DNA from 2 places in the Streptococcus sp. LPB0220 genome. Region 1 is predicted to be linked to the other one. Evidence: predicted binding sites of a transcription regulator. Region 1 holds the regulator's gene; the other holds the start of a gene.
What was found. Region 1 encodes NrdR, which represses ribonucleotide reductase genes. Its sites were predicted from a motif close to ACACNATATATNGTGT; they were not measured.

Region 1 (3,423 bases):
TATCATCGAGCTCTACCTTGGCTAGACTGGCTTCTTTTAAGGTTGAAGGGAGATTGATCAAGTTAAGACGTTGGTTGATCGCAGCCCGTTTTTGGGCTTCGATTAACTCTGGTGTCTCCTCATAGGCCACATCTGCATAACCTTCATTCATGGTTAGGATGGGCTTATAACCTTTGGCAATATAATCTGGATCTCCCAATAAGAAACGGTTGCGTTCACTAATGTATTGATTAAATTTTGAAATACTCCGTCGAATTTCTTGCTCAGACAAAGACTGAGCTTGGATAAAGGCAGCGACTTCTTGGTCTGCTAAAATCTGTGCCACCAAATCCTCATAGTTGAATTGGCGGGCACGATTCATGTGAGACAGGGTTTGACCTACACTTTCCATCTACTCACCTCCTTGATTTAATTTTTCTAATAGGCGTTGTTTCTCTTTTGCAAGATCCACTTTTTCTTTTTGACTGGTTTGATTTTGATAGTGCGGTTGGCTCCACTTAGGAACATTGCTTGGCTTGCCTTTGGCTGGGGCAGTTGTCGTCCCCTTGTTTCCTTGAGACTTAGTCTGTTCCTGACGTTCTCGGACTTTTAAAATCGCCATTTCTGCACTGTTGACCCCTTGATAAGAAAAATCATTTCCTACCTTCAAAGCATACTTTTCATTGAGATTAGCAGACTGGGTCTTGTTAAAGGTCAACAATAAGATAATATTGATCACCTCATCTAGTAAGCCTAGATCAGCTAACTTGGATAAAGTCTTGCGTTCGCTCTGCGTAATGGTCGCATTGCGTGCCTTCTTAATCTCCGCTAGAAATTGTAGGCTGGATTTTGCCTTAGCTTCTCTCAGAATGGTTTCTTCCTGACGGCTATAGGACATGCGGGGTTGCTCTTGGTTGGCCTGAGCCAACTTTTGCTTCATTCTCTTTGGAGAGACAATCCGGTCTACAGCCGTTTCTTTTGCTAGGAGATAGGTTTCATACCAGGTCCATTGTTGCTCTTCTGCGATGGCAAAGAGAGCTAGGGTTGCTTCTCCTTCATCCGCAAAACGAAGTCCATCACGCCCCATCATTCGCTTAAACATCTCCATATCAAACTGCTGTTTCTTACTTGGAAGAACGGTCGTCTCCCCAGCATCTATTCCAAAGACTTGCGAGAAGGAAACTTGCCGTCTAGTCCCTAAAGAGCGTACTGGGAGCAGATCTTCCACGGCCTTTTCCCCAATCTTTTTTTCAAGCAAGCGTTTGAAAACAGCATTCGAAAAAAATTCTCCTGCCTCAAGAGGAGCATGTAACTGAATGGTGATCCCAACTTCTTCCTCATAGAGATCGATCAACCCCATGGCAATTAAACGATCAAAGGCAAGTAGCAACTGTGGAAATCCTATATTCAAATGATTGAGGATTTGTGCCAGTAAATATTGTTTTTCACCCTGATCGTAAGAGGCGAGTAGATACCGATAAACCGCTACCGTATCCGTCTCCAAAATAGGCAGGTAATACTGCTCCAATGCAGCCCCTGCCGGTGGAAGAAGATTATTTTTTAAAAATGCGAAAGGCGTATTGGGCTTCATCTATCTTTCCTTTTTCTTCTTGGTTCCCTTCGTGATTTGCTTCAAGAGGGTCTCTAATTCACCAACATCCTTGAAACTCCGGTAAACACTAGCAAAACGGACATAGGTGATCTCATCCAGATCTGCCAACTCATCCATGACCAAAGAACCAATATACTCACTGTTGATTTCATTATCACTTTGGCTGCGAACCTTTTGCTCAATCCGGTTTACAATTTCTTCGATTTCATCACTAGAAACAGGCCGTTTTTGAGCCGAGCGGATAATGCCATTAAAGATTTTATCACGAGAAAATTGCTCGCGTGTCCCATCCTTTTTGACAACTACTAGTGTCCGTTCTTCTACACGTTCGTAGGTAGTAAAGCGATAATGGCATTCTTCGCATTCCCTGCGACGACGGATGGTATTCCCATCTTCAGCTTGTCGACTATCCACCACACTAGACTTACTTCCACCACATTTTGGACAACGCATTTGCTACCTCCTTAAACTGTTTTAACACTTCATTTTACCATAAATTGAATCGTAAAGAAAGCAGAAGAACAGGAGAATCCCCTATGCCTGCTCCTCTTTGATACATAAAAAAAGAGTCGAAGGACGATTTGAAAAAAATCGTTTTCCTTTCGACTCTCCGTTTATATTAAAGTGATAATTCAGCTTCTAAGCCATAGTGGTCACTGACATGGGGTTTATTTTCCCCATCAAAGATGACATGAAGACGCTGGATGTCCCATTCTGGACTTGCAAAGACGTAATCAATTCGCAAGGGAATTTGATTGTCCGTCCAGCCATCAATTCCAGGACCTACAGTATAAGTCCCCTTTGTTTCTTTGGCTTCGATAAAACTATCTTGAAGTTTTAGCGAACTGGATAGAATCGTTTCATACCCTTCTTGACCAGCAGGATTATTGAAATCACCAGCTAGAATAAAAGGTTTGCCTACTTGGCTGAAGTAGTTCTCAATGCGTGGCCACTCAAATTGGAAACCTTTGTCCCACCAAGAAAGATGGACGCTGGCAACAGCAATCTCTTTGCCATCTACACTTGTATGGGCAACGGCTACTCGACGAGTATGGTAGTCCGTTGGATCATCCATATTGGATACCAAAATCTCATCTGCCTTCAAGGGTTGACGCGAAAGAACGGCCACACCCTCATTGAGGTGATCATAGCCAATATGGTTGTAGGCCCAAGTCCAATAATAGTGGAGTCCATGAGCAGCTAACTCTTCTACCAATACGCGAACAAAGTGATCCTTGTGAATCGCTACAGATGATGGCAAAGCTTGATAATACTCATCTGTTTCGACTGTTTCTGAGGCCATTTCTTGATTGACCTCTTGGAAACAGATCACATCATATTGCGCTTCTAAAATTTGTTCCTTGAGGGTTTCAAATTTTTGCTGAGCATTCTCTTCCATCCAACTATGGGAATTTAATGTTAAAAATTTCATCCCCTGATTTCTCCTTCTCTCCAAATCAAGAAACGGCAAGAGGCCGGGTGCACTGCCCCAACCTCATTTTCTTTGCCGATGTCTTTTATAATTCTACTGTTGCAACTGGTGCATTTGCTACCAATTTACCAGTATGTTCGACCTTAACGGATTTAATCGCATCTGCATTTGTGAAGACAACAATTGTTGAAGTTTCACGACCAGCTGCACGGATTGCATCAAGGTCTGCTTCTACCAAGAGGTCTCCAGCAGCCACTGTTTGACCTTCAGAAACTTTAACCTCAAATGGTTTTCCTTCAAGACTAACAGTATCTAGACCGATGTGAACCAAGACTTCCAAACCATTATCTGTTACCAAACCAAGGGCATGTTTGGTTGGGAAGACGCTAGTAACTTTACC
Region 2 (3,423 bases), 850 kb from region 1:
AAAGCAACCATTGGGAACATGATCCGCAATTTACCGTGAACAGATGCACGAAGCAAGGCACGCAATTGTGTACGGAACATTTGATTACCAGTTTCAGAGATAGAAATACGCAAAGCACGGTAACCCAAGAATGGGTTCATTTCTTTAGGAAGATCGAAGTAAGGGAGTTCTTTATCCCCACCGATATCCATTGTACGAACGACAACAGGTTTACCATTCATACCTTCAAGAACTGCTTTATAGGCTTCGTATTGGTCATCTTCAGTTGGGAAGTCTTGAGAATCCATGTACAAGAATTCTGTACGGTAGAGACCAACTGCTTCTGCTCCATTGTCATTCACACCTTCAACGTCTTTAGGTGTACCGATGTTGGCAGCCAACTCGAAGTGTTTTCCATCAGCAGTTACTGTTTGAGCGTCTTTAAGGAGAGCCCATTCAGCTTTTTGTTTCGCATAAGCTTCACCAGCTGCTTTGAACTCTGCAATTTGTTCTTCAGTAGGGTTGATCACTACTTCACCAGTGATCCCTGAAACAGCCAAAACATCGCCTTCTTTGACAAGTTCTGTGATGTTATTTGTACCAAGAACAGCTGCGATTTCAAGTGTACGAGCCATGATAGCTGAGTGACTTGTACGCCCACCGATATTCGTAACAAAAGCTTTTACATACTTTTTGTTCAACTGTGCTGTATCAGATGGAGTCAAGTCATGCGCAACCACGATTGCTTCTTCATTGATAGAAGCAGGGTTTGGCAATTTTTTACCAAGCAAGTTGGCAAGGACACGTTTGGTCACATCACGAATGTCTGCTGCACGTTCTTGCATGTAAGGATTGTCTTCCATTCCTTCAAAGATTGCAATGAACATGTCAGTGACTTCTTTCAAGCCAGCTTCTGCATTGATTTTTTTCGTACGAATCGTTTCTTTGATCTGACCAATCATTTCAGGGTCAGCAAGAACCATCATATGCGCATCAAAAACTTGCGCTGCTTCTTCACCAAGGCTTGCTACTGCATTCTCCCGAATAAGAGAAAGCTCGTTTTGTGAAGCTTCAAGAGCTGCATCCAAACGAGCTTCTTCTGCACTTGTATCTTCGACTGAAACAGTCTCAAATGATAAGTCTGGTTGAATGAGCAAATATGCCTTAGCAACGGCAACACCGTCAGATGCTGCAATTCCTTTTAGCATTTTTGTCATATTTTTAAGCCAATCCTTCTTTAGTCATTGTTTCTGAGATAGCTGCGATAGCATCATCAGCGTCAGCACCTTCTGCAGAGATTACAACGTCTGCTCCTTGACCAACACCAAGGCTCATAACACCCATGATTGATTTCAAGTTAACTGATTTACCTTTGTATTCAAGAGTAATATCTGAAGCAAATTTGCTAGCAGTTTGAACCAACAAAGTTGCTGGACGTGCGTGGATACCTGTTTCTGCCACGATGTGGAAATCTTTAGAAGCCATAGTTTGACTCTCCTTTTTAAAAATAGTTTTTGAGTTACCTTTTGATAACCCTTACAATTTGGTATTATATCATCTTTTGAAATTTTTTTCAAGATTTTTATCACTGACTTACAGAAAAAGACTGCGAAAAATCCCAATTTAGATACATTTTAAGAAGCACCTGAAGAACAGAGAAAATATCTTTTCAATTTTCTACTATATTATAAGTAACATTTTCCTCCGCTTTCAATGAAAAGAAGCAACTGAACCACAGGATATTGATTCACCAAAAAAATATAACTAATTAAAGATGCTTTAAAGCCTATTCCTATCCCATTTCTTAGATTTTCACACTTTTCACTCACCACAATATATTGTGCTTTGAAAACTCCATTTCATCTCTTTGCACAATATTTAGTTTTATTTTGTTGACAAGTTGCTGGATTTTGTTTATACTATTTACAGATTTATATTTCGATAGGAGAACGAAAAAGAAATGGTAACCATTTATTCAAAAAATAATTGTGTTCAATGTAAAATGACTAAGCGATTCCTCGATAGCAATCACGTGGAATACCGTGAAATTAACTTAGACGAACAGCCAGAATTTGTAGATCACGTTAAGAATCTTGGATTCAATGCTGCTCCAGTTATTCAAACACCTGATGAAGTATTTTCTGGTTTTCAACCAGCTAAGTTGAAGAAACTTTCATAATAAACACAGTATTTTGCTTAAATAGGGTCTAGCGTTAGCAACCTAACACTAGACTTTTTACTTGTAAAGAGAGGACTTCTCCTCTTCATTTTTTGAACTAGAAAAAGGAACATTATGGGATTAAAATCACTTGAAGACGTAACCTACTTCCGTCTTAATAATGAAATCAACCGTCCAGTAAACGGTCAAATCATGCTTCATAAAGACAAAGAAGCTTTGGATGCTTTCTTTAAAGAAAATGTTGTGCCAAATACCATGACCTTTGATTCAATAACGGATAAAATCAACTACCTTATTGAACACAACTATATCGAAACAGCCTTCATTCAGAAGTATCGTCCTGAGTTTTTGGAAGAATTGGCCCAATTTATCAAAGACCAAAACTTCCAATTCAAGTCCTTCATGGCGGCTTATAAATTCTATAACCAATACGCTCTGAAAACAAATGATGGAGAATATTATCTTGAAAGCATGGAAGACCGCGTCTTCTTCAATGCTCTCTACTTTGCAGATGGAAATGAAGCTATCGCGCGAGATATCGCAAACGAAATTATCCACCAACGTTACCAACCAGCTACTCCTTCTTTCTTAAACGCTGGTCGTGCCCGCCGCGGAGAATTGGTTTCTTGTTTCTTGATCCAAGTAACAGATGATATGAATGCGATCGGACGTTCTATCAACTCTGCCCTTCAACTTTCTCGTATCGGTGGTGGGGTTGGGATCTCCCTCAGCAACCTTCGTGAAGCTGGAGCACCGATCAAGGGCTATGAAGGAGCTGCTTCTGGGGTCGTTCCTGTTATGAAACTGTTTGAAGATAGCTTCTCTTACTCGAACCAATTGGGACAACGCCAAGGGGCTGGTGTGGTGTACTTGAATGTCTTCCACCCAGACATCATTGCCTTCCTTTCTACTAAGAAAGAAAACGCCGATGAAAAAGTTCGGGTTAAGACCCTCTCACTTGGGGTAGTCGTACCAGACAAGTTCTATGAGTTGGCTCGCAAGAATGAAGAAATGTACCTCTTCAGCCCATACTCTGTTGAGCGTGAATACGGAGTACCATTCAACTACATCGACATCACTGAAAAATACGATGAGTTAGTCGCTAATCCAAATATCCGTAAGACAAAAATCAAAGCACGTGATTTGGAAACTGAAATTTCTAAATTGCAACAAGAATCTGGCTACCCATATGTAGTCAACATCGATACTGCTAACCGGGCAAACCCTGTTGATGGAAAAATCATCATGAGTAACTTGTGTTCAGA

Region 2: a site for NrdR is predicted at 1,808-1,823, ahead of nrdH (glutaredoxin-like protein NrdH). Genes of this name have one in related genera too.

Annotation. Positions count from the first base shown of each region.
Region 1 covers NZ_CP044230.1:1,643,664-1,647,086, forward strand. The annotation lists gene dnaI (primosomal protein DnaI) at 1-391, opposite strand, end outside; gene LPB220_RS08530 (DnaD domain protein) at 392-1,570, opposite strand; gene nrdR (transcriptional regulator NrdR) at 1,571-2,044, opposite strand; gene LPB220_RS08540 (endonuclease/exonuclease/phosphatase family protein) at 2,211-3,023, opposite strand; gene LPB220_RS08545 (PTS transporter subunit IIBC) at 3,109-3,423, opposite strand, start outside.
Region 2 covers NZ_CP044230.1:788,894-792,316, reverse strand. The annotation lists gene ptsP (phosphoenolpyruvate--protein phosphotransferase) at 1-1,196, opposite strand, end outside; gene LPB220_RS04205 (phosphocarrier protein HPr) at 1,201-1,464, opposite strand; gene nrdH (glutaredoxin-like protein NrdH) at 1,940-2,158, shown strand; gene nrdE (class 1b ribonucleoside-diphosphate reductase subunit alpha) at 2,273-3,423, shown strand, end outside.